DNA from 3 places in the Methylobacterium sp. 17Sr1-1 genome. Region 1 is predicted to be linked to each of the others. Evidence: riboswitches for the same ligand, from Rfam matches in the RefSeq annotation. Region 1 holds a riboswitch; each other region holds the start of a gene.
What was found. Region 1 has a riboswitch for cobalamin ahead of DK412_RS28655 (TonB-dependent receptor). Riboswitches for the same ligand answer to the same signal wherever they lie in the genome.
Positions count from the first base shown of each region.

Region 1 (3,535 bases):
GCCGAGATCTACGCCGCGGTGCTCGGCCAGGAGCCGGGTCATGCCGGCGCCATCGCGGCCCTCGCCCGCCTCCACCTCGATGCCGACGACCTCGAGGGCGCCCGCCGCTTCATCGAGGCCGCGCCGCCCGAGGCCGCCAAGGACCCGGCCATCGCCGCCGTGAAGGCCGCGATCGAGCTCGCCGAGCAGGCGGCGTCGCTCGGCGACCTCGCCGGCTTCCAGCGCCGGATCGAGGCCGACCCCGCTGATTACCAGGCCCGGTTCGACCTCGCGCTCGGCCTCAACGCCAAGGGCCAGCAGCAGGAGGCGGTCGACCAGCTGATCGAGATCGTCCGCCGCGACCGGTCCTGGAACGACGACGGCGCCCGCAAGCAGCTGCTCCAGCTGTTCGAGGCCTGGGGACCGATGGACCCGATGACCATCCGCGGCCGGCGCAAGCTGTCGACCCTGATGTTCTCGTGAGGCCGGCCGGGATGCGTCGCGAACTGCGTCGCGAAGTGCATCCCGGGCGCGGCATTACGCCGGACAGGTATCCACGCCGGAGAGCGGCGCCCTAGATGGCACGCTGTGATCCCGGGCCCGAGACGACGGAGCCCGGGACACCCCTCCGATCCGCGCGGGAGCGACGCCGATGAGCATGAACGTCGCCTACAAGGGGCCGGCCGACTGCCCGACCGAGATCCCGGTCTTTCCCCTCCCCGGGGCTCTGCTGCTGCCGCGGGGCCAGATGCCGCTCAACATCTTCGAGCCGCGCTACCTCGCGATGATCGACGAGGCCCTGCGCACCGACCGCGTGATCGGCATGATCCAGCCGGATTCCGAATCCGGCGAGGCCCCGCTCTCGCCGAAGCTGTTCCGGATCGGCTGCGCCGGCCGCGTCACCCAGTTCGCCGAGACCGGCGACGGCCGCTACCTGATCTCGCTCACCGGCATCGCCCGGTTCCGGATCGAGGAGGAGTTGCCGAACGCCATGGGCTTCCGCCGCTGCAGGGTCACCTTCGCGCCGTTCGAGAGCGACTTCCACGCCCGCGCCGGCGAGGAGGCGGTGGACCGCGCCGGGGTGCTGAAGGCGCTTCGCGATTTCGTCGAGGCCAACGACCTCAAGGTCGACTGGGCCGGGATCGAGGAGGCGCCGAACGAGGCCCTGGTGAATGCGCTCTGCATGATGAGCCCGTTCGGCCCGCGCGAGAAGCAGGCGATGCTGGAGGCGCCCGACCTCAAGACCCGGGCCGAGGTGCTGATCGCCGTGACCGAGATGGAGCTGGTGCGGGCCTCGGGAGCCGAGCCGACGCTGCAATAGGCGGCGCTTTGGGCTAGAGAGCCGCCGGACCCATTCGGAAGGACCACCCGTGAGCGATTCCCCCGCCTCCTTCGAGGCCACCCGCATCGACCCGAAGCTGCTCGAACTCCTGGTCTGCCCCCTGACCAAGGAGCGGCTCGACTACGATTCGGCGCGCCAGGAGCTGATCAGCCGCTCGGCCAAGCTCGCCTACCCGATCCGCGACGGCATCCCGATCATGCTGCCGGAAGAGGCCCGGCCGCTGGCGGATTGAGGCGACGGCGCCGCGCCGACGCGGGATCCCGCGCGGTTTCCCGTCGACAACCGGCAACACGCCCGACAAATCGGCGCGGGCCACGTTGGCGCCCGCCCCGTCCGCGCCTACACCTCGACGGGACGGTTCCCCCAGGGGATCAAAAGGGAACGCGGTGCCGAGAAGCCGCGGCTGCCCCCGCAACTGTGAGCGGCGAGGCCTCCATCACCGATGTCACTGGGTGTCAGCGCCCGGGAAGACGATGGGGGGCGGAGACCCGTAAGCCAGGAGACTTGGTAGGGATGAAGACCTGCCGTCAGCCGTGGTCACATGTGGGACGCGCCGGCCGGGGTGTGCCGGTGCCTCCACGGTGACGTGCCACAGCCCATGAAGGCTCGCCCGTGCCTGTCTCCCGTCTTCCACTCCTCGCGGCGCTCGCCGCGAGCCTGCCAGTCCCCGCCCTCGCCCAGGACGACATCCCCCTCGACCAGATCGAGGTGAAAGCGCCAGTGACCGGCACTCCGGGCGCGGCCAGCGCCAGCTATCCCGGCGGCGTCACCGGCATCGGCGGCGCCTTGCGCCCAGTCGAGTCGGCGAGCGCCGGCATCGTCAGTGGGGCCGTCCTCAACAGCCTGCCCGTCACCCGCCCGGGCGAGGTGCTGGAGGCGGTGCCGGGCCTGATCGTCACCCAGCATTCCGGCGAGGGCAAAGCCAACCAGTTCTTCCTGCGCGGCTTCAACCTCGACCACGGCACCGACATCGCCATCCACGTCGACGGCATGCCGGTGAACATGCGCACCCACGCCCACGGCCAGGGCTACGCCGACCTCAACTTCCTGATCCCCGAGCTCGTCGGCGCGGTGGAGTTCCACAAAGGCCCCTACTTCGTCCGCGACGGCGACTTCGCCTCCGCCGGCTCGGTGCGGATCGACTACCTCGACACGCTCGACCGCAACATCGCGCTGACCACGCTGGGCAGCTTCGGCTTCAGGCGCGGGCTCTCGGCGGCCTCCGTGCCCCTCGGCGCCGGCACCCTGCTCGTCGCCGGCGAGGCGCAGACCTATGACGGGCCCTGGGCGGTGCCGGACCGGCTCGGCAAGCTCAACGGCGTCGCCCGCTACAGCCAGGGCACCGCGACCGACGGATTCGCCGTCACCGGCATGGCCTACTGGGCCAGGTGGAACGCCACCAACCAGATCCCCGAGCGGGCGGTGGCGGAGGGAATCATCGGCCGCTACGGCACCCTCGATCCGACCGATGGCGGCGATACCGGGCGGTTCTCGCTCTCGGGGCGCTGGAGCCAGTCGGATGCCGGCGGCACCACCCGGGCCTCGGCCTACCTGGTCCGCTACCAGATGAACCTCTGGAACGACTTCACGTATTTCCTCAACGATCCGGTCAACGGCGACCAGTTCCGCCAGCGCGACGCCCGGGTGCTCGGCGGCGGCGAAATCTCCCGGACGTTCCAGGGCGACCTGTTCGGGTTCGCCGTGGAGAACGAGATCGGCGTGCAGACCCGCACCGACGACATCCGGGTCGGCCTGTTCAACACCACCGCCCGGCAATACCGCTCGACGGTGCTCGCCGACCGGGTGCTGGAGGCGAGCGCCGCCTTCACTTACGAGAACCGGGTGCGCTGGACCGACTGGCTGCGCACCAGCGTCGGCTTCCGGGCCGACGGCTATTACGCCGACGTCCGCTCCGACACGCCGGCGAATTCGGGCAAAGCCCGCGACGGCATCGTCAATCCGAAGCTCGGCGCGGTGTTCGGGCCATGGGCGGACACCGAGATCTACCTGAATTACGGCGGCGGCTTCCACTCGAACGACGCCCGCGGCGTGACGGCGACGGTCGATCCGGCGAGCCCGCTGTTCACCATCGCCCGCTCGCCGTTCCTCGTGCCCTCGACCGGCTACGAGGTCGGCATCCGCAACCGCTCGATCGCCGGGCTCGAGACCAGCCTCGCCCTGTTCCGCCTCGACTTCGCCTCCGAGAACCTGTTC
Region 1 covers NZ_CP029552.1:6,256,989-6,260,523, forward strand. Annotated here, with positions in the region: gene trxA (thioredoxin) at 1-462, shown strand, start outside; gene DK412_RS28645 (LON peptidase substrate-binding domain-containing protein) at 632-1,300, shown strand; gene DK412_RS28650 (Trm112 family protein) at 1,350-1,553, shown strand; cobalamin riboswitch at 1,680-1,828, shown strand; gene DK412_RS28655 (TonB-dependent receptor) at 2,009-3,535, shown strand, end outside.

Region 2 (3,535 bases), 1.0 Mb from region 1:
GCTCCAATTCCGGGGGCATCGGCACCGCCGCGACCTACCCGGTTCGCCTGGAGGACGCGCTCACCCGCTCGCTGCCCGACATCGAGGTGACGGTGGAGAGCCGCGGCGTGTCGGGCGAGATCGCCTTCGGGGCGGCCGAGCGCCTGCGCAACCAGGTGGCGGAGATCGAGCCCGACCTCGTGGTCTGGCAGGTCGGCGGCAACGACGCGCTCGCCCGCGTCGACATCGAGGATTTCTCGCAGTCGCTGGCCGAGACCGTGGCCTGGATCAAGTCGCACGGGATCGACGTGGTCCTGGTCGATCCGCAATACACCGCGAGCCTCGCCAAGGACGATTACTACCGCCAGTTCGTCCAGGCGATCCAGAAAGTCGCCGAGCGCGCGCAGGTGCCCCTGGTCCAGCGCTACGAGGCGATGCGCTACCTCGCCACGCGGGCGATCAGCGCGCTGAAAGGCGAATCGCGGGGCGACACGGCGCAGTCCGGCGCCGGCTTCCGCCTGGCCGATCTCGGCTATCGCTGCATGGCCGAGCACGTCACCCGGGCGATCACCGTCTCGCTGCTCCAGCCGGACGTGGCGCCCGCAAAGGCGGCGGCGCCAGTGCCGGCGAATTGAGACATCGCTCCACGACATTTTTCCATCCGCCACGTCATTCCGGGGCCGCGCAGCGGAGCCCGGAGTCCAGAACCGCAGGTTTTGCAGAAGAATGCGGATTACATTTCGCTTCATCCTGTATCACCTGAGCGTCTGGATTCCGGGCTCTGCTGCGCGGCCCCGGAATGACATGGCGGGGTGCAGAGTCGTCGAGAGAATGCAGGACACCAAGCAATGCTGAAACCCTGGCTGATCGCCGCCTCCTGCATCGCCCTCCTCACCGCGATCCCCGCCCCCCGCGCCGCCGAACCCCTACGCCTCGTCCTCGCCACCGCGACGCCCGGCGGCGGGTTTCCGGCCTATGGCGAGGCGCTGGCGGCGGCGCTCCGGGAGGTGGATCCGGATCTCACCTTGGAGTTGCGCGCCAGCAAGGGCTCGACCGAGAATCTAGTCCTCCTGCGCGATCGCCACGTCGATCTCGGCCTCGTCCAGGGCGAGTACGCCTACGAGGCGCTCGAAGGCCAGGGCGCACCGGCGGTGACGGTGGTCGCGCCGGTCTACGCCGCACCCGGCCTGTTCGTGGTGCCGGCGGGGAGCCCGGTGACGCGCATCGACGACCTGCGCGGGCAAATGGTGGCCCTCGGCACGAAGAGCTCCGGGCTCACCGCCATGGGCCGAACCGTGCTGCGCGGCTCCGGCATCGACCCCGAGCACGACATCCGCCCGATCCTCCTTGAGCACGCCGGCGACGGCCCGGCGATGGTGCGCGACGGACGGGCCGCGGCCCTGTTCGGCGGCGGCACCGGCTGGCCGGGCTTCCGGACCATGGCCGAAGCGCCGGGCGGCGCCCGCTTCCTCGGCCCCTCGGCGGCGGCGATCCCGGCGATCCTGGCGGCGAGCCCGTCCCTGCGGCGCATCACCGTCGCGCCCGGCACCTTCCCGGGCCAGAACGCGGCGATCGAGACGGTGGGGTCGTGGAGCTTCGTTCTCGGCCGGCCCGGCCTCGACCCGGCCGCGGTGACCCGCCTCGTCGCGGCGATCGACAAGGCGAAGCCGGCCCTCGCCCGGCTCTTGCCGCACGAGCGGCCGAGCGACCCGCGCGACTTGAAGGACGCCGTCCCGGCGGCGTGGCTGCACCCCGCGACGGCGGCCTTCCTGCGCGGGGAGTAGGGCCGGGAGGCCCTGCCGGACAGTGTGATCCCGCAGCCACAGCGATCGCAACATTATTACATTGCGTTTCTGGATGTTGCTCCCCGGTGGGCGGGCTGCCATGGATGGTGCCGCCAAGGTTCCTGGGGCGCGAGCCCGCGGGCGAAGAGGGAACTCGGTGAGTCCTGACGGGACGAAGCCGAGGCTGCCCCCGCAACTGTGAGCGGAGAGGTCCCGCCGCCGACGGCCACTGGTGCGCCTGCACCGGGAAGGCCAGGCGGGTCCGACGATCCGCGAGCCAGGAGACCTGCCTTGAGCGCGCGCCGTCTGGCGCGGTCACGTCCCGCGGGCGGTACGGCCCGGAGGAGCGCTCGGGCATGCGCCGCGCGGACGCGCGGACTCAGCCTGCCGCTCGCCCGGATCGCGTCGCGCGGCAACAGTCGAGTACGCTCCGTGAAACGCCGTCCGCCGTCCCCCAGCGTTCCGTCCGCTCACCCGGCGCCCCACCGGCGTCGGTACGGTGCGACCCTGGCGACCGCGCTCGCTCTCGGCGCCGCGGCGCCCGAGGCCCGGGCCGAGGAGACCATCGCCCTCGACGAGGTCGTGGTGGAGGGCCCGCGCCCGCCCGTGCCGGGCCCGAGCCTGCCGGTGCTGCCGACCACCGCCGCCGGCACGATCGGCCTCGTCGGCCCGACCCCGGGCTTTCGCGCCGACCGCGCCGTCAGCAGCACGAAGACGGACACGCCCCAGCGCGACGTGCCGCAGGTCGTCACCGTCGCCCCCCGCGAGGTCATCACCGATCTGGCGGCGACGCGGGCCGAGCAGGTCCTCGCCTACACGCCGGGCATCGTGCAGCAGAACAATTTCGGCGGGCTCTCGCCCCTCGGCTACGCCGTGCGCGGCGTCGCCACGGCCGAGATCTACAAGAACGGATTTCCCCTCGCCCGCGGGTTCCCGCCCCAGCAGGACACCCAGAACATCGAGCGGATCGAGGTGCTGAAGGGCCCCGGCGGCGGCCTGTTCGGCCGCAGCGACCCGGGCGGCCTCGTCAACATCATCACCAAGCAGCCGACGAGGGAGCGCTTCGTCGAGATGGGCGGGCTCTGGGGCTCGTTCGAACAGGCCCGCGGCACGGTCGATGCCGGAGGCAGCCTCGACGAGGAGGGCACGCTCCTCTACCGCTTCAACCTCGCCGCTGGACGCCAGAGCAGCTTCCGGGATTTCGTCGACGGCGACCGGCTCCTCGTCGCCCCGGTGGTGAGCTGGCAGGTCACGCCCGATACGCGGGTGACGGTCGAGACCGAATTTCTGCGCAACCGCGCGGTGTTCGACCGCGGCATCGTGGCGATCAACGGGCAGCTCGGCGCATTGCCGATCTCCCGCTTCCTCGGCGAGCCGGGCCAGAGCATCCATCAATCCAGCGACACGATGCAGGTGCGGGTCGACCACCGCTTCGATGCCGACTGGCAGATGCGGCTCGCGACCTACTTCAACACCGGCGCGCTGACCGGCGAGGCGGTGGAGGTGAGGGGGATCGCCGCCGACAACCGCACCGTCCTGCGCGACCGCAACCTGCGCAATTACCGCTGGGACGTGGCGATCGGCCAGGCCGAGCTGGTCGGACGCTTCGACACCGCCGGGATCGGCCACACCCTGCTCCTCGGTGTCGAGCGCGAGAGCACCGATGCCCGCTACCAGCAGGTCCGCTCGCGCTTCCGCCAGACGCCCTATTCCCTCGACATTGATGCCCCGGTCTACGGCCGGCCGCTGCCGCCCTTCGCCTTCCAGACCAA
Region 2 covers NZ_CP029552.1:5,217,431-5,220,965, forward strand. Annotated here, with positions in the region: gene DK412_RS23705 (SGNH/GDSL hydrolase family protein) at 1-614, shown strand, start outside; gene DK412_RS23710 (TAXI family TRAP transporter solute-binding subunit) at 828-1,763, shown strand; cobalamin riboswitch at 1,863-2,072, shown strand; gene DK412_RS23715 (TonB-dependent siderophore receptor) at 2,271-3,535, shown strand, end outside.
Region 2: linked by a shared signal. The riboswitch ahead of DK412_RS23715 (TonB-dependent siderophore receptor) and the one ahead of DK412_RS28655 (TonB-dependent receptor) in region 1 are both predicted to bind cobalamin.

Region 3 (3,535 bases), 2.6 Mb from region 1:
CCTTGTCGAACCCGGTGAGCCCGATCACCACCAGCGTCCCGTCCCGGTGCTCGCCCGGGCGCCAGGGCCGGTCGTAATGGTGGGCGACGCGGCGGCCGACGCCCTGGACGACGAGGCGCATCGGCTTGTCGGCGACGGCGCAGAAGCCCTTGATCCGCAACACCCCCGCCACCTCGGCGGCCTTCGAGACGCGGGCGGCCAAGTCGTCGGGCGACCCGGCGGCCGTCACGGGGAGCGCGACGCTCTCGAAATCGTCGTGGTCGTGGTCCTCTTCCGTCTCGTGGTGCGAGGGCCGGGCGGCGAGGTCGTCCTCGGCGGCCGCGTTGAGGCCGAGCAGCACGCGGGAATCGAGGGCGCCGTGGGCGGTCTCGACGAGCTTGACCGCGCGGGGCAGGTGCGCCTCCACCTCGGCGCGGACCCGGGCCCGCTCGCCCTCGTCGAGGAGGTCCGACTTGTTCATCACCACGAGGTCGGCGCAGAGGAGCTGGTCCTCGAACACCTCCTCGAGCGGGTTCTCGTGCTCGACGCTGGCATCGGCCGCGCGTTGGGCGGCCAGCGCCTCCGGGTCGTCCGCGAAGGCGCCCGAGGCCACTGCCGGGCCGTCCACCACCGCCACCACGCCGTCGACGGTCACCCGCGAGCGGATCGCCGGCCAGTTGAAGGCCTGGACCAGGGGCTTCGGCAGGGCGAGGCCGGAGGTCTCGATCAGGATGTGCTCGGGCGGCTCCGGACGGTCGAGGAGCTTGTTCAGGGCCGGCACGAAGTCATCGGCGACGGTGCAGCAGATGCAGCCGTTCGGCAGTTCCACCACCGCGTCGGCGTCGCAGCCCGGGATGCCGCACTCGGCCAGCAGCGAGCCGTCGAAGCCGACATCGCCGAACTCGTTGACGATGATCGCGAGGCGCCGGCCGTCGTTGTGCTCGATGGCGTGGCGCACCAGCGTCGTCTTGCCGGCGCCGAGGAAGCCCGTGACGATGGTGCAGGGAATCTTCTTGAGGATGGTCATGGCTCAACCGGCGCGGGAGGGATGCGGGCGACGACGCCCTTGCGGAATTCCTGCGGACGCTCGCGCCAGGGCACGATGCCGTCCGGGGTCCCGGCATAGAGGCCGACGCCGTCGAGGATGATGTCGGCGGAGATCGCCGGGTCGAGGTCGCCGTAGATGTAGGTCCAGCGGCCGGGGCTCGCGACCGCGACCGTGCAGGGCCGCTTGCAGACCGAGAGGCATTCCACCGGCTCGATCCGCACGGGCGCGCCGGGCCGGGCCGCGAGCGCTTCGGCGAGCGCGTCGTGCAGGCGGGCACCGGCGCGGGGGCCGTCCGCCGGATCGGCAGCGTCGCGGCAGGTGGTGCAGACGTAGAGCGTCACGGGATCGCTCACGCGGCCACCTCGCTCCGACGCGCCACGCTCTTCGTCCCGGCGACGGCACCCCAGGCCCAGCCGAAGGCGAGGCCGAGCACCGCCCAGAACGCGAAGGCGACCGCCAGCGACCGGGCGGCGAACTGCGCCGCGTAGACCGGCGGCATCGCGGAGATCTCTTCCGGCCCGTGCGGGGCGCCCCAGAGGTGCGGCGCGACGATGAGGGCGAGGCCGATCGCGATCGCGGCGGGCCGGCGGCGGATCGCCACCAGGTAGAGGCCGATCGCGGTGGCGAGCGCCGTCGCCACCCACCAGAGCTGGCGCGATTCGAGGGCGGCGGCCGCGGCACCGGGCAGTTCCGGCGGCAGCCCCACCGCCGGCGCGAGGCTGGCGGCGAGGAAGCCGCCGATGCCGAATGTCAGCGCCTCGGACGGCGTCACCTCGCGGCCGGTCGCGACCAGCACCGCGCCGAGCAAGAGCGCGTAGCCGACGCCGCTCACCAGCGTCGCGAGGGCCGTGAAGGCGAGGCGCGGCAGGCCGGGCGCGGGCTGCCATTGCGCCTCGGCCCCATGGTCGTGGCCCGCATGAGCCAGCACGATCAACGGGTTGGCGAAGGCGTGGGGAGCCGGCACGGCGCTCTCCGCCGTCTCGTACTTCTCCGCCGCCAGGATCAGCGGAGAGGTGAGGGCGAATTGCAGAACCGAGGTCACGCACGCGGCGAGGAAGCCGGCGACCAGGGCCGCGGCGAGCAGACGTTTCGTCATCGTGGGATCACCTGCACGACCAAAGGGCCGCGGGCCCGCGGCCCCTCGGGGCGCAGGCCGCGCGGCTTTTAAGAGGGTCGGGCCCTGGTCAGTGGCAGGGGAAGTTGTGGGCGTGGCGCCAGTCGTGCGCGGCGTTGTGCAGGGCGACCACCGGCGCGAAGCCGGAGACGAACAGGAGCCCGATGCCGAGCGTGGCAGCCAGGAGGACGGCGCTCAGGCGCTCGCCGGCGAGGGCGGGGGAGAGGGACCGGGTGATCGCGACCATGACGAACTCCTGCCGCCCCACCGGCGGCGTCGAGAGAAAGGGGTGACGGCAGGTCTCCTGGCTCGCGGTGTCTTGCCGGCCCACCGCCTTCCCGGATCGCTCCAGTGGCCGATGGCGGACCGTGTGCGACCGCTCACAGTTGCGGGGGCAGCCGCGGCATACCGGAAGAAGCCCGGCTCCCGCGTTCCCTTTTCACCTCGTCGCCGAGGCACCGTCGTGCGCGACCCTAGCCGGTCGCCTGCGGGCTTGCAATCGGCGCGGCCTGCCGCGACACCTCCGCCCCCGAGTTTTTCGCGGCCCCGCGTTGTCCGCCAGATGAGGAGATGTCCGTGCCGGATCCGGACCGCGCCGCCCCGCGCCTGACCCTGGTGCTGGGCGGCGCCCGCTCAGGCAAGAGCCGCTACGCGGAAGGGCTGATCGAGGCGCGGCCAGGGCCCTGGCGCTACGTCGCGACGGCGCAGCCTTTCGACGACGAGATGCGCGCGCGCATCGCCGAGCACCGCGCCCGCCGGCCTCCGCCCTGGGAGACGGTGGATGCGCCGCGCGATCTGCCGGCGGCGATCGCCCGGGCGCCCGCCGGCCGGCCGGTGCTGGTCGATTGCCTGACCCTGTGGCTGACCAACGCGATGCTGGACGAGGCGGCCGACCTCGCGGCGGAGACCGACGCGCTGGTCGAGGCCTGCCGGGCGGTGGCGGGGCCGCTGGTGCTGGTCTCGAACGAGGTCGGTTACGGCATCGTGCCGGAGAACGCGCTGGCCCGCCGGTTCCGCGACGAGGCCGGGCGCCTGCATCAGCGCCTCGGGGCGATTGCCGACCGGGTGGTGCTGGTGGTGGCCGGCCTGCCGATGATCATCAAGGGAGACGTGCAATGAGCGACGACGAGGCGGCGCGCCATCGCGCCAAGATGGAGAAGCGCAAGGCGGTGCAGGACGCCGAGGTCGCGGGCAAGACGATCGAGAAGGGCCTGCTGATCGTCCATACCGGCCCCGGCAAGGGCAAGTCGACCGCCGCCTTCGGGCTGATGCTGCGGGCGCTCGGCCGCGGCTGGCGGGTCGGGGTGGTGCAGTACATCAAGGGCGCCTGGGAGACCGGCGAGCGCTTCGCGCTGGAGCGGTTCCAGGATCAGGTCGCGTGGCACACGATGGGA
Region 3 covers NZ_CP029552.1:2,331,626-2,335,160, forward strand. Annotated here, with positions in the region: gene cobW (cobalamin biosynthesis protein CobW) at 1-1,006, opposite strand, end outside; gene DK412_RS10545 (DUF1636 domain-containing protein) at 1,003-1,380, opposite strand; gene DK412_RS10550 (CbtA family protein) at 1,377-2,123, opposite strand; gene DK412_RS10555 (CbtB domain-containing protein) at 2,212-2,388, opposite strand; cobalamin riboswitch at 2,418-2,619, opposite strand; gene cobU (bifunctional adenosylcobinamide kinase/adenosylcobinamide-phosphate guanylyltransferase) at 2,748-3,260, shown strand; gene cobO (cob(I)yrinic acid a,c-diamide adenosyltransferase) at 3,257-3,535, shown strand, end outside.
Region 3: linked by a shared signal. The riboswitch ahead of DK412_RS10555 (CbtB domain-containing protein) and the one ahead of DK412_RS28655 (TonB-dependent receptor) in region 1 are both predicted to bind cobalamin.